DNA from 4 places in the Pseudomonas sessilinigenes genome. Region 4 is predicted to be linked to each of the others. Evidence: predicted binding sites of a transcription regulator. Region 4 holds the regulator's gene; each other region holds the start of a gene.

Region 1 (5,801 bases), 1.0 Mb from region 4:
CTTCGCCACGATCCAGGCGCAGGTGGATACGCAAGTCCGGATTGAGCTTATCCACCGAAGGACGCTCACCGGTGGGCGTGCGCAATTTGTCGACGATGGCATCCTTGACCTTCAGGGCGCCGAAATGGGTGTTGTCGATACCCGAGCCGTGGCCGCTGAACTCCACGGCAAGGGTACCGTCGGCCAGCATGTGGTCCTGCCAGTCGACATCCAGCACGCCCTGGTAGAGGTCATCGGCGTTTTTCATCGGGAAGCGCTTGAGGACCAGCAAGACCCGGTTGGCCAGGCGCGACCACAAGCACAGGCGATAAGCTGTCTCCATGTCGCCCATGCCGCGCACGGCGGAGGTGTGTTCGCGCGCTTGTTCAAGGCCAAGCCCGGTGGCTTCCTCGATCAGCAGGCCTTCAAGGCCTTTGGGACAGGTGAGGAAGAGTTCGTAACGATCCGACATGGAAATACCAGGGCCTTAGGCAAATAAGTGAACGGACAACGCATCGCCCGCTCGGTTTTTAATCAAGCGCTTTTCTTCAAGAGCGCTCGCATGGCACGAGACTGTGCCGCCCCACCCCGGCTAGCATGATTTTTTGCAGGACAAAAAAACTTAGAGGCCGGGGCAGATAAAAAGTCAGGGCAATAAAATGACATAAGTCTACCCTTCGTCGAATAGTAGTTGAGTGCAACCGTTCGACATTCTTACTAAAGCATTAACCTCATCATCTAGTCCGAGGCTAGCCACAGCGGGCTTTGCTTGACAAACACGATACAAAAACCGTCCAGGCTTATGGCCTGGATAGCATTATCGTTACGTCCTTATGACAAAACGATCATTCACTTGCTGTGACCTATTGGTTAGAACTCAACACAGGTTGGCGCCGCAACGGCGTCAACATCAAGGCTCGTGACGCCGGCAGCGAGCACCAACGGCAGAACCGATCTGCCCGACCTCTATGAAGGTCGACGGGACATATACAGTCAACAAGTGAGGGAAACACCCTATGAGAAGACTAAAGCGTGATCCGTTGGAAAGAGCGTTTTTACGCGGATATCAGTATGGCGTTAATGGCAAGTCCCGTGAGCTTTGCCCATTTACTCTACCGTCGGTACGCCAAGCCTGGATCAATGGCTGGCGAGAAGGACGCGGCGACAACTGGGACGGTATGACAGGCACTGCGGGTATACACAGACTCAACGAACTTCGCGCTGTCGGCTGATCAGGGTACATTCCGACACCTGAAAAACTTGAATGCACAACGATTTAACCACGCACGCCCCATCCGGGCGGCGGGCTTCGGCCCAGGGGCTCCTTCGAGGAGCCCTTTTTATTGCCGCCTCACCCGCAACAACCCTCAGCCCATGGCCGCAATGGCATCCACCGACTCGCGGATCAGCGCCGGGCCCTTGTAGATGAAGCCCGAGTACAACTGCACAAGGCTTGCCCCTGCGGCGATCTTCTCCGCGGCGTGCTTGCCTTCGGTAATACCGCCCACGGCAATGATCGGCAGGCGACCGGCGAGCTCCGTAGCCAGGACCTTGACGGTGTGGGTGCTCTTCTCCCGCACTGGCGCACCGGACAAGCCGCCGGTTTCGGCGCCATGTTCCAGGCCCTCGACACCTTCGCGCCCCAGGGTGGTGTTGGTGGCGATCACCGCGTCCATGCCCGTCTCCAGCAGGGCCCGGGCCACTTCCACGGTTTCTTCGTCGCTCATGTCCGGGGCGATCTTGATCGCCAACGGCACGCGCTTGCCATGGATTGCCGCCAGCTCCTGCTGGCGACGGCTCAGGGCTGCCAGCAGTTGCTTGAGCGACTCGCCGAACTGCAGGCTGCGCAGGCCAGGGGTATTGGGCGAACTGACGTTGACGGTGACGTAGCTGGCATGGGCATAGACCTTGTCCAGGCAGATCAGGTAGTCGTCCACCGCCCGCTCGACCGGGGTGTCGAAGTTCTTGCCGATGTTGATGCCCAGCACGCCCTTGTACTTGGCAGCCGCCACCCGCGCCAGCAGATTGTCCACCCCGAGGTTGTTGAACCCCATGCGGTTGATGATGGCTTGCGCCTCGGGCAGGCGGAAGATCCGTGGCTTCGGATTGCCGGGCTGTGGACGGGGCGTGACCGTGCCGATCTCGACGAAGCCGAAGCCCAATTGGGAGAAGCCGTCGATGGCCGCGCCATTCTTGTCCAGGCCGGCCGCCAGCCCCACGGGATTGGCGAACTCCAGCCCCATGACCTTGACCGGCAACTGCGCCGGGGCCTTGCACAATAGGCCGTTGAGGCCCAAACGCCCGCCCGCGCCGATCAGGTCCAGGGACAGATCGTGGGAGGTTTCCGGGGAGAGTTTGAACAGCAGCTGGCGGGCCAGGGTATACATGGGCGGGATGAACTCGGTTGGCGGCGAAATAGGTCGCCGATTATAGCCGCGCCCGGGGCTTGCACGCGAGGCACCCACGCAAATCCGCCTGTCGATGGCATATGCCTTGCACTCTCTTGCTCCAACCCGCCCGGGGCAACGCTTGCCCGGGCCCAAGGACAGTGCCAGCGCCCTCTCCCACCCCGTCCGGGCGAATGGCCAAGAGGCTTTTCACACAGGGTGCCCCCATGATCGAACGCCCACACTCGCCATTGGCCTGGGTCAACGGCAGCGATGCCCCGGAAAAGCCCGAGCTGGACCTGGGCTTCATGCCCCTGACCGACTGCGCCTCCCTGGTGGTTGCCGCCACCCAGGGCTTCGCCCAGCCCTACGGCCTGACCCTAAACCTCAAGCGCCAGGGCTCCTGGGCCGGCCTGCGGGACAAACTGGTCAGCGGCGAACTGGACGCCGCCCACAGCCTGTACGGACTGATCTATTCAGTGCACCTGGGCATAGGCGGCACCGGCCCTTGCGACATGGCAGTGCTCATGGGCCTGAATCACAACGGCCAGAGCATCAACCTGTCCCGGAACCTGCAAGCGCTCAAGGTGACCAGCCCTGAGGCACTGGAGCAGCATGTGCACCAAAGCCGGGCGCGCCTGACCTTCGCCCAGACCTTTCCCACCGGCACCCACGCCCTATGGTTGTATTACTGGCTCGCCAGCCAGGGCATCCATCCCTTGCTGGACGTGGACAGCGTGGTGGTGCCGCCGCCGCAAATGGTCGCCCACCTGCAGGCCGGGCGAATAGACGGTTTCTGCGTTGGCGAGCCCTGGAGTGCCAGCGCCGCGCAACAGGACCTGGGGTTCACCCTGGCCACCAGCCAGGCCATCTGGCCTGACCACCCAGAGAAGGTCCTGGGCTGTACCCGAGCCTTTGTCGAGCAGTACCCCAACACGGCCCGAGCCCTGGTGATGGCCGTTCTGGAGGCCAGCCGCTTCATCGAGCAAAGCCAGGAGAACCGTCGCAGCACCGCGCGCCTGCTCAGTGCCAGCGACTACCTCGATACCTCGCTGGCCTGCATCGAGCCGCGGCTACTGGGCGACTATGCCGATGGACTGGGCAATCGCTGGCAAGACGCCCATGCCCTGAGCTTTTACAACCAGGGCGCGGTGAACCCGCCCTACCTGTCCGACGGCATGTGGTTCATGACCCAGTTCCGCCGCTGGGGCCTGCTACGCGAAGACCCGGATTACCTGGCCGTGGCCCGCCGGGTGCAGCAACTGGAGCTGTATCGCCAGGCCGCCGCACAGCTTGGCCTGGCCAACAGGCCAGACATGCGCAGCAGCCAGCTGATCGATGGCAAGGTCTGGGATGGCACACAGCCGGCCGCCTACGCCCGCAGCTTCCGCCTGCATGCCCTGAGCGAAACCCCGGCCCTCGTGGCCCGACGCTGAGCGGAGCCTGTGACGATGCTACGTATCCTGTTGATCGACGACACCGCGAAAAAAGTCGGGCGACTCAAGACCGCGCTCAGTGAAGCCGGGTTCGAAGTCATCGATGAGTCAGGCCTGACCATCGACCTGCCCGGACGCGTCGAAACGGTGCGCCCGGACGTGATCCTGATCGATACCGAGTCGCCCGGGCGCGACGTCATGGAGCAAGTGGTGCTGGTCAGCCGCGACCGCCCCCGGCCCATCGTGATGTTCACCGACGAACATGACCCGGGGGTGATGCGCCAGGCGATCAAGTCCGGGGTCAGCGCCTACATCGTCGAAGGCATCCAGGTCCAGCGCCTGCAGCCGATCCTCGATGTGGCCATGGCCCGTTTCGAGAGCGACCAGGCCCTGCGCGCCCAGTTGCAGGCCCGGGACCAGCAACTGGCGGAGCGCAAGCGCATCGAGCTGGCCAAAGGGCTACTGATGAAGATGAAGGCCTGCGACGAGGAACAGGCCTATACCCTGATGCGCCGCCAGGCCATGAGCCGACAGCAGAAGCTGATCCAGGTGGCGGAGCAGATCATCGCCATGCAGGAACTGCTGGGCTGACCGGGGCCTGGCTGGCCCGGCTCTTGCTATCGGATCTGCATCGGTAACCAACGGCGGTTGCCCCACCCACGACAAAGACGTCGCGCATCCTGCTCGCCCACCGCGAGCCGGGTGCCGGCGTCTTTTCGTTCTGGCCCCACTGCACGGGGCTGGTGGTGCGGCCGGCGTGGCGCACCCCCTGAAGGCCCATGACCACTCCCACGATTGCTGTCAGCTGAGGTGCGCGATGAATTCAAGCTTCTGGAAATCCGGCCACGCCCCGACCCTGTTCGCGGCCTTTCTCTATTTCGACCTGAGTTTCATGGTCTGGTACCTGCTGGGGCCCCTGGCGGTGCAGATCGCCAGCGACCTGCAACTGACCACCCAACAGCGCGGCCTGATGGTGGCCACGCCGATCCTCGCCGGCGCGGTGCTGCGCTTCGCCATGGGCCTGCTGGCCGATCGCCTGTCACCCAAGACCGCCGGCCTGATCGGCCAGGTGATCGTCATCGGCGCGTTGTTCGGCGCCTGGACGCTGGGGGTCCACAGCTACCAACAGGCCCTGCTGCTGGGAGTGTTCCTGGGTATGGCCGGCGCGTCGTTCGCAGTGGCCCTGCCCCTGGCCTCGCAGTGGTATCCGCCGCAACACCAGGGCAAGGCCATGGGTATCGCCGGCGCGGGCAACTCCGGCACGGTGTTCGCCGCGCTGCTGGCCCCGGCGCTGGCCGCGGCCTACGGCTGGAGCAATGTGTTCGGCTTCGCCCTGATCCCGCTGCTGCTGACCCTGGTGCTGTTCGCCTGGCTGGCGCAAAACGCCCCCGAACGGCCCCGGGCCAAGTCCATGGCGGACTACCTCAAAGCCCTGGGCGACCGCGACAGCTGGTGGTTCATGTTCTTCTACAGCGTCACCTTCGGCGGCTTCATCGGCCTGGCCAGCGCCCTGCCCGGCTACTTCAACGACCAGTACGGACTGAGCCCGGTGACGGCCGGCTACTACACCGCGGCCTGCGTCTTCGGCGGCAGCCTGATGCGCCCCCTGGGCGGGGCCCTGGCGGACCGCTTCGGCGGCATCCGCACCTTGCTGGCGATGTACAGCGTGGCGGCGGTCTGCATCGCCGCGGTGGGTTTCAACCTGCCCAGCTCCTACGCCGCCCTGGCGCTGTTCGTCTGCACCATGCTTGGCCTCGGAGCGGGCAATGGCGCGGTGTTCCAGCTGGTGCCGCAACGCTTCCGACGGGAAATCGGCGTGATGACCGGGCTGATCGGCATGGCCGGCGGCATCGGCGGTTTCGCCCTGGCGGCCGGCATGGGGGCGATCAAGCAAGGCACCGGCAGCTACCAGTTGGCGCTGTGGTTGTTCGCCAGCCTAGGCTTGCTGGCCTGGTTCGGCCTGCATGGGGTCAAACGTCGCTGGCGCACCACCTGGGGC
Region 2 (5,801 bases), 2.9 Mb from region 4:
ATGACGGTGTGTCGTTCGCCCAACACATCGCTGAACAGATCAACCTGTCGGCGTACTACAAGTTCGCCGACCAGGGCGCTGGCGGTTTCCGCATTCGGCCGTTCTGACGTTCAGCGGGGCTCGGCGGTGTCGTCGAGTCCCGGGTCCACGCGCTTGCCGATATCCCGTAGGCGCGCCAGCTGGTCGACCATGCTCGGGGCCTCGTCGACACTGCTGACGAAGGTCCACAGGTAAGTCATGACCGCATACACATGCCCGGCCTTGATCTCGGGCGACAGCGACAGCTGGGTGATGGCGATCACGAACAGCACCGCTGCCATGACGCCAAGAAACAGATAGGCCACCGCTTCCCGGTCCGATAGCCAGATCCGCAGCCGCGACAGCAACCGGTAATGACGCTGCAGGGATTGGGCACCCACTTTGGCGACCAGGCCGATTTCCTTTTCCAGGCGGTTGTTCAGGCGCTCGTGCAACTGCTGGTTGCGTCGGGCGAAGCGTGGCAGCAGGGTGATGCACAGCAGCAATGCCACCAGGCAGGCCAGACCAATCCAGGGTTCGATCACCAAGAGCATCACCGCTGCGCCGATGATCGACACCAGGGCCGTGGCGATGATCGGTACGTGTTTCTCGAAGAAGTCGACGAACTCCCGGGCCAGCACCACTCGCGCTGCCGCGGTGGAGGTGTTCTGTTGCTGCTGGCGCTGGTTGAGGATCACCGGTACGGCCAGGTCCGCATAGATGCGAGTGAAGGTCCGGGTATCCACGGCACGCCGTGCTGCGCCGACGATCCAGAAGCCCAGCACCACCATGGCGTAGACCAGGGCATGGGTGGTATCGCCGCGCAGGATCGAGTCCACGGCGAACCCGGCGAACAGCGGGTAGGCCAGCAGCAGGGCGTTCTCCAGGGCCACCAGGGACAAGGTGACGAACAGTTTGCCCGGGTACGCGCGAGCGATGGCCTTGAGGGTCTGGCCAGCGGATTGCTGGCCGAGTTTCTGGGTTGGGTCCGCGATATTGGAACGGGTGACGACAGACATGACTGCACCACAAGTGTGATAACGGTTAATATTGAGCGAGTGCTCAATTATCTTTGAGCGACCGCTCAAAACGCAAGTGCCGTTCATTCCGGCGCCAAGAGGTCCAGCTACCGATGTCCCGTAACGACCGTAAGGAGCAGATCATCAGCGCTGCCCTGGAACTGTTTCACAGCAAGGGTTTCGCCGAGGTATCCACCCGTGACCTGGCCGAGCATGCCGGGTTGTCTCGCAGTCACATCTACCACTACTTCCGTGACTGGAAGGAGTTGCGCCGCGAAGCCTTCGTGCGGTTCGCCAATGGCCAGCTGGAGGCGGTGGCCGACCTGGTGCGCGATGCAGAGCCTGCACAGGCCCTGCGAATATTCCTCCTCGATTGCCTGACGGCCTCCAGCAGCATCGGCTGGGGGCTGTGGCTCGACGCCTGGGATGAAGCAATGCACGACGCCGAACTGGCTGAGGTCTACCTGCAGATCAACGGCCAGTGGCAGGCACTGCTGGCATCGATCATCGCCAAGGGTGTCCAGGCTGAGGTGTTCCGTTGTGCCGATGCGGAACGGGCAGCCCGGCAGATCTTCGCCCAGACCATGGGGTACACCGATGACCTGTTGCTGCTGGCCTCCGGCGAAGCGGAACAGGCAGCGCTGGATGAGGTGATGGAAGTCGCCGGGCTGCTCCTGGGGTTTGCGACGCAGGCTCCTCAGCCACTTGCGAGCCGATAGTGCAGCGCCTCCGCCAGGTGTTCGCGGCCGATGACGCTGGCCTGCTCCAGGTCGGCCAGGGTCCGTGCCACCTTGAGCAGGCGGTGGGCCGCGCGCAGCGACAACCCCAGGTTCTCGCAGGCGCTTTCCAGCCAGCGCTCGTCGGCTGTGGATAACTTGCAATGACGACCCAGGCCGGGCAGATCGAGCAAGGCGTTGGCGCAACCCTGGCGTTGTAGCTGTCGCTCGCGGGCCCGGGCTACCCGGGCAGCGGCGCTGGCGCTGTCGTCGCCTGGCTGGGGGGTGGGATTCAGCGCGGTGGCTTCGCGAGCCACCGTCAAGTGCAGGTCGATGCGGTCCAGCAACGGGCCGGAGAGCTTGTTGCGATAACGCTGGATCTGTTCCGCTGTGCACCGGCAGCGACCGCTGGGTTCGCCCAGGTAACCACAAGGGCAGGGATTCATCGCCGCGACCAGTTGGAAGCGTGCTGGAAACTGCACCCGGTCACGGGCCCGGGCAATGACGATTTGCCCCGACTCCATGGGCTCGCGCAGTACTTCGAGGACCTTGCGGTCGAACTCCGGCAATTCATCGAGAAACAGTACCCCGTGATGCGCCAGGGTGATCTCCCCGGGCTGCGGTTTCGAGCCTCCACCAACCAGGGCGGGCCCCGACGCCGAGTGGTGAGGCTGGCGAAATGGGCGTTGTGGCCAATGAGTGAGCGGTGCGAGGCTACTCACCGACTGGATGGCCGCCACCTCCAGCGCCTCGTGTTCTTCCAGGGGCGGCAGCAAGCCGGGCAGGCGGCTGGCGAGCAAGGTCTTGCCGGTGCCGGGAGGGCCGCAGAACAGCAGGTTGTGGGCGCCGGATGCGGCGACCAGCAGGGCGCGCTTGGCAGCCAGTTGACCCTGGACTTCGCTGAGGTCGGGGTAGGGCGTGTGGTTGAGCGGCAGGCCTTGGGGCGCGCATGGCGGGATCGGTGCCTGCCCATTGAGATGAGCCACTGCTTCCAGCAGGTGGTCCACCGCGATCACCGTCAAGCCCGAGGCCAGGCAGGCTTCCTCGGCGTTGGCCCGGGGCACCAGCAGGCGGTGCCCGGCATCGCGTGCCGCCAGCGCGGCCGGCAAGACACCACGTACCGGGCGCACGGTGCCGGACAAGGCCAGCTCCCCGAGGCATTCGACGTTGTCCAGCGCCTCTGTCGGCAGTTGCCGGCTCGCGGCGAGGATGCCCAGGGCGATCGCCAGGTCGAAGCGCCCGCCATCTTTGGGCAGGTCAGCGGGTGCCAGGTTGAGGGTGATGCGTCGGGCGGGGAAGTCGAACCCGGCATTGAGGATCGCGCTGCGGACCCGGTCCTTGCTTTCCTTGACTGCCGTTTCGGGCAGGCCCACCAGGGTCAGGCTAGGCAGGCCGTTGGCCAGGTGCACTTCGACGCTGACTGCAGGTGCTTGCACGCCCACCTGGGCGCGGCTGTGGATGATGGCCAGGGACATGCGACGTTCTTCCTTGCAGCGGCGGGAACCGCGTCCTGCGGTGTTGCAAGGATAGGCGAGGGGGGCAGCGCAAGCGCTGGGCAATGCAGACAGGATGTGTCGCCGGCCTGTCCTTCAGCTGTGCTGAAGGCGCGCGGCCGGCGAGGAGGGTGTCAGCTCATTGATCCTTCGGTTCCAGCCTGGCTTCCAGCTCGGCGACCTTGGCTTCGAGGCTCTCCAGGCGAGCCCGGGTGCGGGCCAGGACGACCATCTGGCTATCGAACTCGTCCCGGCTGACCAGGTCCAGCTTGCTGAAGCCGCTTTGCAGCAGGGCCTTGAACTGGCTTTCGATTTCGTTGCGGGGCAGAGGCGTTTCGCCACTGAACAAGCGTGAGGCGTGGCCGCTCAGGGTGTCGAGGAGGTCTTTGGGGGCGAGCATGGGAATGTCCTGAAGAGCTGATGGGGCGCAGTGTATCACGCACGAACCGAGGGCTTGGCGCGGCGGAGGCTGCACGTTTTTTGCGCATCTGGCCGAATGCTGGCGCACCGTTATTGTGCGTATCTGCGGCACTGTTTCATGGCCCAGCAGGCTGAACGCCAGCAAGGGGCTGAAATCGTTGGTATTTCCCGACCTGGCAAGCTTTCTGCTTAGACCCTGGTGACCCATGCACTGATGCAGTCGCTGTGACGAATGCAGTGCGACCGACGAAACGGGGGAGTGTTTCGTCAGGGCGGCTAGCGTCGGTCCGGCTGAGGAAGGCCGACGATGCGTTACAAAGCCAGGCACTGCGCTTAGACTTGAGTCGGGTTTGTTTTCCTGGGGCAAGTCCACCAATTCGGGAGAGAGTTTCATGAAGCTAGTCACCGCCATCATCAAGCCGTTCAAGTTGGACGACGTGCGCGAGTCGCTGTCCGAAATCGGCGTGCAGGGCATTACCGTCACCGAGGTCAAGGGCTTCGGTCGGCAGAAGGGCCATACCGAGCTGTACCGCGGCGCGGAATATGTGGTCGATTTCCTGCCCAAGGTGAAGATCGATGTCGCCATCGACGACAAGGATCTGGACCGGGTCATCGAGGCCATCACCAAGGCTGCCAACACCGGCAAGATCGGTGACGGCAAGATCTTCGTGGTCAATCTGGAACAGGCTATTCGCATCCGTACCGGCGAAACCGATACCGACGCAATCTAAGCCGCCCCAAACCCAACGCCCCAGGAGAAAACAACATGACTCTGCGTAAATTCGCAGGGCTAGGAGCCCTTTTGCCCCTCGTAATGCCTGGCTTGGCCATGGCGGCAGACGAAGCGGCTGCTCCAGTCCTGAATTCCGGCGACACCGCCTGGATGCTGACCTCCACCGCCCTGGTACTGTTCATGACCATCCCCGGGCTGGCGCTGTTCTACGGCGGCATGGTGCGTTCCAAGAACATCCTTTCGGTCATGATGCAGTGCTTCGCCATCACTGGCCTGATTACCGTCCTGTGGTTCATCTATGGCTACAGCATCGCGTTCGACACCAGCGGGATGGAAGCTGGCGTGGTCAATCTCAATTCGTTCGTCGGCGGGCTGTCCAAAGCCTTCCTCGCCGGTATCACCCCGGCCAGTGTGACCGGTCCGGCAGCGCTGTTTCCCGAGGCGGTGTTCGTCACTTTCCAGATGACCTTCGCCATCATCACCCCGGCGCTGATCGTTGGGGCCTTCGCCGAGCGGATGAAGTTCTCGGCCATGCTGATCTTCATGGGTATCTGGTTCACCGTGGTGTACGCACCGATCGCACACATGGTCTGGAGCGGTCCGGGTTCGCTGATGGGCGACTGGGGGGTGCTGGACTTCGCCGGTGGTACGGTGGTGCACATCAATGCCGGTGTCGCCGGGCTGGTAGCCTGCCTGGTGCTGGGCAAGCGCAAGGGTTTTCCTACCACGCCGATGGCTCCGCATAACCTGGGTTACACCCTGATGGGCGCGGCGATGCTGTGGATCGGCTGGTTCGGCTTCAACGCCGGTTCAGCTGCCGCGGCCAATGGCACTGCCGGCATGGCGATGTTGGTGACCCAGATCGCCACCGCTGCCGCAGCCCTGGGCTGGATGTTTGCCGAGTGGTTCACCCATGGCAAGCCCAGCGCCCTGGGGATCGCATCGGGCGTAGTGGCCGGCCTGGTGGCGATCACGCCGGCGGCGGGTACCGTGGGCCCGATGGGCGCCTTGATCATTGGCCTGTCGGCGGGTGTGGTGTGCTTCTTTTGCGCAACCAGCCTCAAGCGCAAACTGGGCTACGACGACTCCCTGGATGCCTTCGGCGTGCACGGTATCGGCGGTATTCTCGGAGCGATCCTGACGGGTGTGTTTGCCGCGCCTTCCCTGGGTGGCTTCGGCACCGTGACCGACGTTGCCGCCCAAGTCTGGGTCCAGGCCAAGGGCGTGGGCCTGACGGTGATCTACACCGCCATTGCTACCTTCATCATCCTCAAGGTGCTGGACGTCATCATCGGGCTGCGGGTGACCGAGGAAGAGGAAGCGGTCGGCCTCGACCTGGCGCAGCACAACGAGCGTGGCTACAACCTGTAACGGCGCCAACGAAAAAGCCCGGCACTGGCCG
Region 3 (5,801 bases), 780 kb from region 4:
AAAGTTTCACCACGCTGCCGGTCGGTGGCGGGCTGATGGTCAATCATTACTGGGAGCTGGTCGGCAAGCTGGGTTGGGTGCTGGGGGCGGCGCTACTGTTGGTGTTGCCGGCGATCACCGCCTTGCTGGTGGTGAACATCGCCTTCGGCGTGATGACCCGGGCGGCGCCACAGTTGAACATCTTCTCCATCGGTTTCCCCCTGACCCTGGTGCTGGGGATGGGTATCGTCTGGATCAGCCTCGCCGACATTCTCAACCAGTATCAACCGCTGGCCGCCGAGGCCTTGCAGTTCTTGCGCGAATTGGCGAGGTCACGTTGAGCCATGGCTGAGAGCGAGAGCGGTCAGGACAAGACAGAAGACCCCACGGAGAAACGCAAGAAGGACTCCCGGGAAAAGGGCGAGATCGCTCGCTCCAAGGAGCTCAACACCCTGGCCATCATGTTGGCCGGGGCTGGAGGCCTGCTGGTCTTCGGTGCGAACCTGGCGCAGAACCTCCTGGAGATCATGCGCCTGAATTTTTCCCTGCCGCGCGATGTGCTGCTCAGCCCCGGGGCCATGGGCTTGTATCTGCTGCACTCGGGCAAGATCGCCATCCTGGCGGTGCAGCCGGTGCTGTTGACGCTGCTGCTGGCGGCCATCATCGGGCCGATTTCCCTGGGAGGCTGGCTGTTCGCCGGCAAGAGCCTGGCGCCCAAGTTCAGCCGGATGAATCCGGCCAATGGGCTGAAGCGGATGTTCTCCTTCACGGCGTTGATCGAGCTGCTCAAGGCCCTGGCCAAGTTCAGCCTGGTGCTATTCGTGGCACTGTCGGTGTTGTCCTCCGATATCGACGACCTGCTGCGGATCGCCCATGAGCCCCTTGAGCTGGCGATCATCCATAGTGTCCAGGTGGTGGGCTGGAGCACCTTGTGGATGGCTTGCGGGCTGATCCTGATTGCCGCGGTGGATGTGCCGGTGCAGCTGTACCAGGCCCACAAGAAGCTGATGATGACCAAGCAGGAAGTGCGCGACGAGCACAAGGACCAGGAGGGGCGACCGGAGGTCAAGCAGCGGATTCGCCAGGTGCAGCGCGAGATGTCCCAGCGGCGGATGATGGCGGCCATTCCTGAGGCTGACGTGGTGATCACCAACCCGACCCACTATGCCGTGGCCCTCAAGTACGATGCCGAGAAGGGCGGGGCGCCGATGCTGCTGGCCAAGGGCACGGACTTCCTGGCGCAACAGATCCGTGAGATCGCCACGGCTCACGAGATCATGTTGCTGCAGTCCCCGGCGCTGGCTCGCTCGATCTACTACTCCACCGAGCTTGAGGAGGAGATCCCGGCCGGCCTGTACCTGGCGGTGGCCCAGGTCCTGGCCTACGTCTATCAGATTCGCCAACATCGCGCCGGCAAGGGCAAGCGCCCGGACCCGCTCAAGGACCCGCAGATCCCCGACGACTTGCAGCGCGACAGCGCCGGCAATCGACCGGCTTCGGGGCCGGCGAAACCTGCCTAGCACGAGCCTCGCCCGTTCGGGCTTGTTCGTCAGAAAAATGGCTAATTGCTATTAACCTTCCTCAGGGCCTTCCAGGTGCAGCTCCTTGCGTGACGAAATGGGCGCAAATGCTTGATTGAGCTGTCCAGGTGAAAGTTGGAAGGCTTCTTGCAGTAGCCGCCCTGTATCGCTTCAGGCGTCAAAAGTTTGCTTTACGGAACGGGGTAAATCGGTGGATCGCACTCAGTTAATCAACACGGCTCGCAGTAACCTGGCCGACCTTGGTCGGGGCAACCTGGGTGTGCCGGTGCTGCTGTTGGTCATGCTGGCCATGATGATGCTGCCGGTGCCGGCGTTCCTGCTGGACGTGTTCTTTACCTTCAACATCGCCCTGTCGATCGTGGTCCTGCTGGTCTGCGTCTATGCCTTGCGGCCACTGGATTTCGCCGTCTTTCCCACCATCCTGCTGGTGGCGACCTTGTTGCGCCTGGCGCTCAACGTGGCCTCGACCCGGGTGGTGATGCTCCACGGCCAAGAGGGGCATGCCGCTGCGGGCAAGGTGATCCAGGCTTTCGGCGAAGTGGTGATCGGCGGCAACTATGTCGTGGGTATCGTGGTTTTCGCGATCCTCATGATCATCAACTTCGTGGTGGTGACCAAGGGTGCGGGGCGGATCTCCGAGGTGAGCGCGCGCTTCACCCTGGACGCCATGCCCGGCAAGCAGATGGCCATCGACGCCGACCTCAACGCCGGCCTGATCGACCAGAACCAGGCCAAGGCGCGCCGCGCCGAAGTCGCCCAGGAAGCCGAGTTCTACGGTTCCATGGACGGTGCCAGCAAGTTCGTTCGCGGTGACGCCATCGCTGGCCTGCTGATCCTGTTCATCAACCTGATCGGCGGTATGGCGGTCGGCATGTTCCAGCACAACATGACCTTTGCCGACGCGGGTCGGGTCTATGCCTTGCTGACCATCGGTGACGGTTTGGTGGCGCAGTTGCCTTCGCTGCTGCTGTCCACCGCGGCGGCGATCATGGTGACCCGGGCCTCGGGTTCCGAGGAAATGGGCAAGCAGATCAATCGCCAGATGTTCGCCTCGCCCAAGGCGCTGGCCGTCGCCGCCGCGCTGATGGCGGTGATGGGGTTGGTGCCGGGCATGCCGCATGTGTCCTTCCTCAGCCTGGCGCTGGTGGCAGGTGGTGCGGCCTACCTGGTCTGGAGAAAGCAGCAGCAGGCCAAGATCCGGGCCGAGGAAGAGGTGCAGCGCCAGCAGGAACTGCTGCCATCTCCGGCGCGGGCCATGGAAACCAAGGAGCTGGGCTGGGATGACGTGACTCCCATCGACATGATCGGCCTGGAAGTCGGCTACCGCCTGATTCCCCTGGTGGACCGCAACCAGGGTGGGCAGTTGCTCGCGCGGATCAAGGGCGTGCGCAAGAAGTTGTCCCAGGACCTGGGATTCCTCATGCCCACCGTGCATATCCGCGATAACCTGGACCTGGCGCCCAGCGCCTATCGCCTGACCCTGATGGGCGTGATCCTGGCCGAGGCCGAGATCTACCCGGATCGCGAACTGGCGATCAACCCGGGGCAGGTCTACGGCACGCTCAATGGCATCGCCGCCCGGGACCCGGCCTTCGGCCTGGAAGCGGTATGGATCGAGATCAGCCAGCGGCCCCAGGCCCAATCCCTGGGCTACACCGTGGTGGACGCCAGCACCGTGGTCGCGACCCACTTGAACCAGATTCTGTACAAGCATTCCAGTGAGCTGATCGGCCACGAGGAAGTCCAGCAACTGATGCAGCTGCTGGCCAAGAGTTCGCCGAAGCTGGCCGAGGAGCTGGTGCCGGGCGTGCTGTCGTTGTCGCAGTTGCTCAAGGTGCTGCAGGCGCTGTTGGCCGAGCAGGTGCCCGTGCGGGACATTCGCAGCATTGCCGAGGCCATCGCCAACAATGCCGCTAAGAGTCAAGATACTGCCGCTTTGGTGGCTGCGGTCCGCGTCGGACTCTCGCGCGCCATTGTCCAAAGCATTGTAGGTACTGAGTCCGAGCTGCCTGTGATCACCTTGGAGCCAAGGTTGGAACAAATTTTGCTCAGCAGTTTGCAGAAGGCAGGACAAGGCCAGGAAGAAGGCGTTCTGCTCGAGCCAAGCATGGCAGAAAAGCTGCAGCGTTCGCTGATCGAAGCGGCGCAGCGTCAAGAGATGCAAGGTCAACCGGTGATCCTGTTGGTTGCAGGTCCGGTCCGCGCCATGCTCTCGCGGTTCGGTCGCTTGGCCGTTCCGGGTTTGCATGTGCTGGCGTACCAGGAAATTCCTGACAACAAGCAAGTGACCATCGTTGCGACAGTAGGGCCCAACGGCTGAGGTAGTGGGTTATGCAAGTTAAGCGTTTTTTCGCCGCCGATATGCGTCAGGCCATGAAGCTGGTTCGTGATGAGCTGGGCGCTGAGGCTGCCATCATCGGCAACCGCCGGATCGCCGGTGGTGTCGAGCTGACGGCGGCGCTGGATTACAAGTTGTCGGCACTGTCGCCGCGGGTTCCGAACATGGAGCTCGAGGACGAGCTGCGCAAGACTCAGTCGCGGATCGTCACGGCCCAGGCCGAACTCAGCCTGCGCAGCGAGGGCGACAGTACCTCGATGACCAACCGTCAGTTGTTCGCCGGCCTGCCGTTGACCGCCGCCGAGCCCCTGATCGAACCGACCCTGACCGAGCGCCCGCGCCCGGCGCCAGCCCCTGCTGCACCGGCGGTGGACAATCGTGCCCTGGATTCGATGCGTTTCGAGCTCAACGGCCTGCGCGAGCTGCTGGAAGTCCAGCTGGGCTCCCTGGCCTGGAGCCAGTTGCAGGGCAGTCGTCCGGAGCAGGCCAATCTCTGGCGCCGGCTGCAGCGCATTGGCCTTTCCGGCCCGCTGGCGCGCGACCTGCTGGCCTTGATCACCGATATCGACGAGCCTCGCCAGGCCTGGCGCATGCTCCTGGCCCACCTGGCGCGGATGATCCAGACACCGGAGCTCGAGCCTCTGGAAGAGGGCGGGGTGATTGCCATGGTCGGCCCGGCCGGCATGGGCAAGACCACGACCCTGGCCAAGCTGGCGGCGCGCTATGTGCTCAAGTACGGTGCGCAGAACATCGCGCTGGTGAGCATGGACAGTTATCGCATCGGCGCCCAGGAGCAACTCAAGACCCTGGGGCGGATCCTCAATGTCTCGGTGACCCATGTCGACCCTGGCCAGTCCCTGGCCCAGGCCCTGGACCCACTGTTGCGCAAGCGCGTGGTGCTGATCGATACCGCCGGCCTGCAGGCCAGCGATCCGGCGCTGCGCATGCAACTGGAAAGCCTGGCCGGTCGCGGTATCCGGGCGAAGAACTACCTGGTGCTGGCCACCACTAGCCAGAAGCAGGTGCTGACCGCCGCCTACCACAGCTACAAGCGCTGCGGCCTGGCCGGTTGCATCCTGACTAAACTGGATGAAACGGCCAGTCTTGGCGAGGTATTGAGCCTGGCCATCAGTCACGAACTGCCGGTTGCCTATCTGACCGATGGGCCGCGGATTCCTGACGACTTGCATCTGCCCCGCCGGCATCAGTTGGTGAGCCGCGCAGTGAGCGTGCAGATGCAGGAAGAACCCAGCGAAGAGGCCATGGCCGACATGTTCGCTGACCTGTACCACAATCCGGCCAAGCGGGTCGGTTGAGGTACTCATGGATAGATTGCAGCGTATCTACATCGATGGTCTGCCAGGCACTGTTCCAATGGTGAACACGCAGCCAGTTATGTGGCCCCGTCTAAGTAAGACAAGGTAAAGAAAGAACATGGGCAGCATGCATCCCGTACAGGTGATTGCGGTGACCGGCGGCAAAGGTGGCGTCGGCAAGACTAATGTGTCAGTGAACTTGTCCCTGGCTCTGGCTGAGCTCGGCCGGCGGGTGTTGCTGCTGGATGCCGACCTGGGATTGGCCAATGTCGATGTCCTGCTGGGACTGACCCCCAAACGTACCCTGGCCGATGTCATCGAAGGGCGCTGCGAGCTGCGCGATGTGCTGCTCCAGGGCCCGGGCGGCATCCGTATCGTGCCGGCAGCCTCGGGCACCCAGAGCATGGTGCACCTGAGCCCGGCCCAGCATGCCGGCCTGATCCAGGCCTTCAGCGACATCGGCGACAACCTCGATGTGCTGGTGATCGACACTGCTGCGGGTATTGGTGACTCGGTAGTCAGTTTTGTCCGCGCGGCCCAGGAAGTGCTGCTGGTGGTCTGCGACGAGCCGACCTCGATCACCGATGCCTACGCCCTGATCAAGCTGCTCAACCGCGACTACGGCAT
Region 4 (5,801 bases):
GTCCCCTGATGAAGGGTAATACGCCAATTCTTGGCCTGGACGTCTGGGAGCACGCCTATTACCTGCGTTATCAGAACCGTCGGCCGGAATACATCAATGCGTTCTATAACGTCATCAATTGGCCGGAAGTCGCCCTGCGCTATCAGGCAGCGGTGGCCTGATCCCTCCTTGGAAAACAATCAATAAGGCCGACTATGGGCACTGAGACATTGGCGATCAGCAGTGGGCGAATGTTTCGCTACGCCTTCGGTTCGCTCCTGTTATTGGCGGGCACCGCGTTGCTGGTGGCTCAAGGATTGAGCTGGTTGAACCTGGAGCCCAGGCTGCTGCGAGCCTTGCAGGGCGGCTCGATCTGCGCGCTGGGTACGGCGCTGGGGGCCGTTCCGGTGTTGGTGATTCGCAAGATGCCCATCGCCGTAGGCGACACCTTGCTGGGTTTTGGGGCTGGGGTGATGTTGGCCGCAACGGCATTCTCGTTGATCGTACCGGGCATTGCTGCGGCACAGGGGTTGGGGCTGTCCGCCTGGGGAGCTAGCGGCCTGGTCTGCGTGGGTATCATGCTCGGGGCTTTTGGCCTGTTTCTCGTGGACCTCAAGGTGTCCGGCGGCAACCCGGAAACTCTTGTTGGGACACCTGAGCATCCAGTGATTGCCCCACGTATCTGGTTGTTTGTCTTTGCCATCATTGCCCATAACATTCCTGAAGGCATGGCGGTGGGGGTGTCGGCCGGTGGAGGCATGCCGGATGCGGATAGCCTGGCCATGGGCATCGCCTTGCAGGATGTGCCGGAAGGCTTGGTTATTGCCCTGGTGTTGGCAGGGGCAGGAGTGTCGCGCGCCAAGGCGTTCTTGATCGGCGCTGCCTCAGGCCTGGTAGAGCCGGTATTCGCGTTGCTCTGTGCGTGGCTGGTGAGCCTGGCGGAGTTGCTTCTACCCTTGGGGCTGGCACTGGCCGCTGGTGCCATGTTGCTGGTGGTGACTCATGAGGTGATTCCCGAGTCCCGACGCAACGGTCACGAAAAACTGGCCAGTCTCGGCTTGTGTATCGGCTTCTGCCTGATGATGGTGATGGATACGGCGCTCTCTTGAGTGCCGTACGAAGACGTCATTCGCCTTCGTCAAAGTAGTTGTTGATCAGGGCTACCAGTGCGTCCAGTGCTTCCTGCTCCTGCTCACCTTCGGTCTTGAGATGAATCTTGGTGCCCTTGCCGGCGGCGAGCATCATCATGGCCATGATGCTCTTGCCATCGACCATGCTCTCAGGCGTTCTACCGGCGCGGATCTGGCAGGGGAACTGGCCGGCCACGCCGACGAACTTGGCCGAGGCACGGGCATGCAGGCCCAGTTTGTTGATGATCTCGATTTCCAAAGCTGGCATCGCGGGGTGGGTCCTTTCAGCTAAGGTCGCGGTGGCGAACCTGGACGTTCTTCAGGGATTTTTGCAGGACCTGGCCCAGGCGCTCCGTCAGGTAGACGGAGCGGTGGTGCCCACCGGTGCAGCCGATGGCAATGGTCACATAGGCACGGTTGCTGGCGGCAAATCGTGGCAGCCATTTGAGCAAGTAGCTGGAGATATCCTGGAACATCTCCTCGACATCAGGTTGGGCGGCCAGGTACTCGGCTACGGGGGCATCCAGCCCTGATTGGGCGCGCAGCTCGGGTTTCCAGTACGGGTTGGGCAGGCAGCGCACGTCGAACACCAGGTCGGCATCCACGGGCATGCCACGCTTGAAACCGAAGGACTCCACCAGAAAGGCGGTGCCGGGTTCTGGCTGGTTCAACAGCCGCAGCTTGATGGTGTCGCGCAGTTGATAGAGGTTCAGGTTGGTTGTGTTGACCTTGAGGTCGGCCAGGTCGACGATGGGGCCCAGCAGATGGGTCTCGTCGCGAATGGCCTCGGCCAGGGAACGGTTGGCGCTGCTGAGTGGATGGCGGCGCCGGGTTTCCGAGAAGCGCTTGAGCAGGGTTTCTTCGTCGGCGTCCAGATAGAGCACATCACACTGGATATGCCGACTGCGCACTTCCTCGAGCAACTCGGGGAAACGTGACAGATGGCTGGGCAAGTTGCGGGCATCGATGGAGACCGCGACCAACGGCTGGGCCAGCTCGGTGTGGATCAAGGCACGTTCGGCCAACTCTGGGAGCAGGCCGGCGGGCAGGTTGTCGATGCAGTAGTAGCCGTGGTCCTCAAGAACATCGAGGGCGGTGCTTTTGCCTGAGCCGGAACGGCCGCTGACGATGATCAAGCGCATGGTTACTGCCTGTTTTGCTCGTCCAGGACGACCTGATACAAGGCTTCGTTGCTGGTAGCACTGCGCAACCGGTCACGAACCTCCTTGCGATCGAGCATGCTGGCGATCTGCCGAAGCAGTTCCAGGTGCGCATCGGTCGCAGCTTCCGGGACCAGCAGAACGAACAGCAGGTCCACCGGAGCGCCATCGATGGCGTCGAAGTCGATCGGAGCGTCCAGGTGCATCAGTGCGCTGATGGGCGATTCGCAACCCTTTAGGCGGCAGTGAGGAATGGCGATGCCGTTGCCAAAACCGGTGGAGCCGAGTTTTTCGCGGGCAATCAGGCTCTCGAAGACATCCTGCATCTCCAGATCGGGCACTTCACGGCTGATCAGGTTGGCAATTTGTTCGAGGGCACGTTTTTTACTGCCTCCCGGCACGTTCACCAGGGAACGGCCGGGGGTCAGGATGCTTTCAAGTCGGATCATGGGAGGGGAGTATCAGCGACCCGTGCCTTGGAGAAGGTGGAGTTGCTTTTCCTTGTGCTTTTTCAGTTGGCGGTCAAGCTTGTCCGTGAGCAGGTCGATTGCGGCATACATATCGTCATGTTCTGCATTGGCGACGACCTCCCCACCGTGAATGTGCAGCGTAGCCTCGATCTTCTGCTTCAGCTTCTCGACGGCCATGGTGACCTGCACATTGGTAATCTTGTCAAAATGGCGTTCCAGTCGGTCGAGTTTTTCGCCGATGTAGACGCGCAGAGGTTCAGTCACTTCGAGTTGGTGTCCACTGATGTTGACTTGCATACAGCTTCTCCTTCGTTGCCAGTGCATGACGCGGCAGGCCATTTTGCCTGCCACCTGGACCGTGTCTGAAGCCTGCTGCGCATCGATCAGGCGGTTTGCCTGGTCGCCGTTTGGCGAGCATTCAGACACACTCCGAAACGCTGTGGCCAGCCCTACGGCTACATCAGCCGCTTACGTTCGCTAGAAGGCGCGATCCCAAGGGATTCGCGGTACTTGGCGACGGTACGGCGGGCTACCTGAATACCTTGTGCCTCCAGTAAACCAGCGATCTTGCTGTCACTCAACGGCTTTTTCTGATTTTCCGCCGCCACCAGTTTTTTGATGATTGCGCGGATCGCGGTGGATGAGCATTCACCGCCTTCCGAGGTGCTGACGTGGCTGGAGAAAAAGTATTTCAGTTCATATATACCCCGTGGGGTGTGCATGAATTTCTGCGTAGTGACCCGGGAAATCGTCGATTCGTGCATGCCCACCGCTTCGGCGATGTCATGCAGGACCAGGGGCTTCATCGCCTCGTCGCCATACTCGAGAAAGCCGCGCTGATGCTCGACGATCTGGGTGGCGACTTTCATCAGGGTTTCGTTGCGACTTTGCAGGCTCTTGATGAACCAGCGGGCCTCCTGCAGCTGATTGCGCATGAAGGTGTTGTCTGCGCTGGTGTCGGCACGACGTACAAAGCCCGCATATTGGGCATTGACTCGCAGGCGTGGTACCGACTCCTGGTTCAGCTCCACCAGCCAGCGTTCGTTGTCCTTGCGCACAATGACGTCCGGGACCACGTACTCGGCTTCGCTGGATTCGATCTGCGAGCCCGGGCGCGGGTTGAGGCTTTGCACCAGTTCGATGACCTGGCGCAGTTCGTCTTCCTTGAGCTTCATGCGCCGCATCAGTTGGCTGTAATCGCGGCTGCCCAGCAGGTCTATGTAGTCGCTGACCAGGCGCTGAGCTTCGCTCAGCCAAGGCGTCTTGGTCGGTAGCTGGCGCAGTTGCAACAGCAGGCATTCACCCAGGTTGCGAGCACCGATGCCGGCGGGTTCGAATTGCTGGATGCGATGCAGGACTGCTTCGATTTCGTCCAGCTCGATATCCAGTTCGGGGTCGAAGGCCTCGAGGACTTCTTCAAGGGTCTCGTCGAGGTAGCCCTGGTCGTTGATGCTGTCGATCAGGGTCACCGCGATCAAGCGGTCGGTGTCCGACATCGGGGCCAGGTTCAGTTGCCAGAGCAGGTGGCTCTGCAGGCTTTCGCCAGCGGAGGTGCGGGTGGTGAAGTCCCACTCGTCATCATCGCTGCTGGGCAGGCTGCTGGCGCTGGTCTGGTAGACATCTTCCCAGGCGGTATCCACCGGGAGTTCGTTGGGAATGCGTTCGCTCCATTCGCCATCCTCGAGGCTGTCCACCGTTGGGGCGGTTTCCTGGTAGGAGGGTTCCTGGATTTCGGTATTGGGTTTGGACTCGGTGTTGTCGGCCAGGGGGTCGCTGTTGTCGAAGTCGTCGCCATCTTCCTGGCGTTCGAGCATCGGGTTGGACTCCAGGGCTTCCTGAATTTCCTGTTGCAGGTCCAGGGTCGACAATTGGAGCAGGCGGATGGCCTGTTGCAGCTGCGGTGTCATCGTCAGCTGCTGGCCCATTCTCAGGACTAGCGATGGTTTCATGGCAGGGGCTTAACACCTTAATTGCCGGCGCACATGCGCCATCCACTACAGGGCGCCGAAGCGCCAAACATAAGCAAATTATATGCCTGAAACTGAAGTGTTTGCCTAGAGCGTCGTAACAATAAACTTTGTAGGGATTTACTGTTTTCGGCGCCCTGGCTACTAGCCCAACACGTCAGCCTTTACAGGCGGAATTCGTGGCCCAGGTAGACTTCCTTGACCAGCTCATTGGCCAGGATAGTCGCAGAATCGCCTTCGGCGATCAGTTGCCCGTCATTGACGATGTAGGCGGTTTCGCAGATGTCCAGCGTTTCGCGGACGTTGTGGTCGGTGATCAGTACCCCGATGCCCTTGGCTTTGAGGTGATGGATGATCTGCTTGATGTCGCCGACGGAGATCGGGTCCACGCCTGCGAACGGTTCGTCCAGCAGGATGAACTTGGGTGCGGTGGCCAGCGCGCGGGCAATCTCCACGCGACGACGCTCGCCGCCGGACAGGCTCATGCCGAGGTTGTCGCGGATATGGTTGATGTGGAACTCCTGCAGCAGGCTTTCCAGTTCCTGGCGACGACCTGCTTTATCGAGTTCCTTGCGGGTCTCGAGGATAGCCATGATGTTGTCGGCCACCGACAGCTTGCGGAAGATCGAGGCTTCCTGGGGCAGGTAGCCGATGCCCGCGCGAGCGCGCCCGTGCATGGGCTGATGGCTGACATCCAGGTCGTCGATCAGCACCCGGCCCTGGTCGGCCTGGACCAGGCCGACGATCATATAGAAACAGGTGGTCTTGCCTGCACCGTTGGGGCCAAGGAGGCCGACGATCTGGCCGCTGTCGATGGACAGGCTGACGTCGCGCACGACCTGTCGGCTCTTGTAGCTCTTGGCCAGGTGCTGGGCTTTCAGAGTTGCCATTACTGGGCCTTTTGCTCGTCGGTTTTCTTTTTCGGCTGGATGACCATGTCGATCCGCGGACGGGGAGCGGTAATCGAGCTGCCGTTGGCGCGACCGGCATTGGCCACTTGCTTGACGGTGTCGTAGATGATCTTCTCGCCTTCGGTGGTATTACCGTCGTTGATGACCTTGGCCTTGTCGATCAGTACGACGCGGTTTTGCTGGG

What was found. Region 4 encodes sigma-54, which starts transcription at its own class of promoters, with help from an activator protein. Its sites were predicted from a motif close to ANTGGCATNNANNTTGCTNT; they were not measured.
Region 1: a site for sigma-54 is predicted at 2,460-2,479, ahead of C4K39_RS09700 (CmpA/NrtA family ABC transporter substrate-binding protein). Genes of this name have one in related genera too.
Region 2: a site for sigma-54 is predicted at 3,839-3,858, ahead of glnK (P-II family nitrogen regulator). Genes of this name have one in related genera too.
Region 3: a site for sigma-54 is predicted at 1,544-1,563, ahead of flhA (flagellar biosynthesis protein FlhA). Genes of this name have one in related genera too.

The regions. Positions count from the first base shown of each region.
Region 1 covers NZ_CP027706.1:2,038,691-2,044,491, reverse strand. The annotation lists gene rlmKL (bifunctional 23S rRNA (guanine(2069)-N(7))-methyltransferase RlmK/23S rRNA (guanine(2445)-N(2))-methyltransferase RlmL) at 1-451, opposite strand, end outside; gene rmf (ribosome modulation factor) at 996-1,211, shown strand; gene C4K39_RS09705 (quinone-dependent dihydroorotate dehydrogenase) at 1,347-2,366, opposite strand; gene C4K39_RS09700 (CmpA/NrtA family ABC transporter substrate-binding protein) at 2,594-3,802, shown strand; gene C4K39_RS09695 (ANTAR domain-containing response regulator) at 3,818-4,393, shown strand; gene C4K39_RS09685 (nitrate/nitrite transporter) at 4,620-5,801, shown strand, end outside.
Region 2 covers NZ_CP027706.1:3,893,380-3,899,180, forward strand. The annotation lists gene C4K39_RS17930 (Ca2+-dependent phosphoinositide-specific phospholipase C) at 1-107, shown strand, start outside; gene C4K39_RS17935 (ABC transporter six-transmembrane domain-containing protein) at 111-1,124, opposite strand; gene C4K39_RS17940 (TetR/AcrR family transcriptional regulator) at 1,151-1,756, shown strand; gene C4K39_RS17945 (YifB family Mg chelatase-like AAA ATPase) at 1,735-3,228, opposite strand; gene C4K39_RS17950 (accessory factor UbiK family protein) at 3,386-3,646, opposite strand; gene glnK (P-II family nitrogen regulator) at 4,059-4,397, shown strand; gene C4K39_RS17960 (ammonium transporter) at 4,433-5,770, shown strand.
Region 3 covers NZ_CP027706.1:1,795,304-1,801,104, forward strand. The annotation lists gene fliR (flagellar biosynthetic protein FliR) at 1-320, shown strand, start outside; gene flhB (flagellar biosynthesis protein FlhB) at 324-1,499, shown strand; gene flhA (flagellar biosynthesis protein FlhA) at 1,711-3,840, shown strand; gene flhF (flagellar biosynthesis GTPase FlhF) at 3,852-5,174, shown strand; gene fleN (flagellar synthesis regulator FleN) at 5,293-5,801, shown strand, end outside.
Region 4 covers NZ_CP027706.1:1,011,788-1,017,588, forward strand. The annotation lists gene C4K39_RS04530 (superoxide dismutase) at 1-161, shown strand, start outside; gene C4K39_RS04535 (ZIP family metal transporter) at 195-1,088, shown strand; gene C4K39_RS04540 (HPr family phosphocarrier protein) at 1,105-1,377, opposite strand; gene rapZ (RNase adapter RapZ) at 1,394-2,251, opposite strand; gene ptsN (PTS IIA-like nitrogen regulatory protein PtsN) at 2,254-2,718, opposite strand; gene hpf (ribosome hibernation-promoting factor, HPF/YfiA family) at 2,731-3,036, opposite strand; gene C4K39_RS04560 (RNA polymerase factor sigma-54) at 3,195-4,688, opposite strand; gene lptB (LPS export ABC transporter ATP-binding protein) at 4,871-5,596, opposite strand; gene lptA (lipopolysaccharide transport periplasmic protein LptA) at 5,596-5,801, opposite strand, start outside.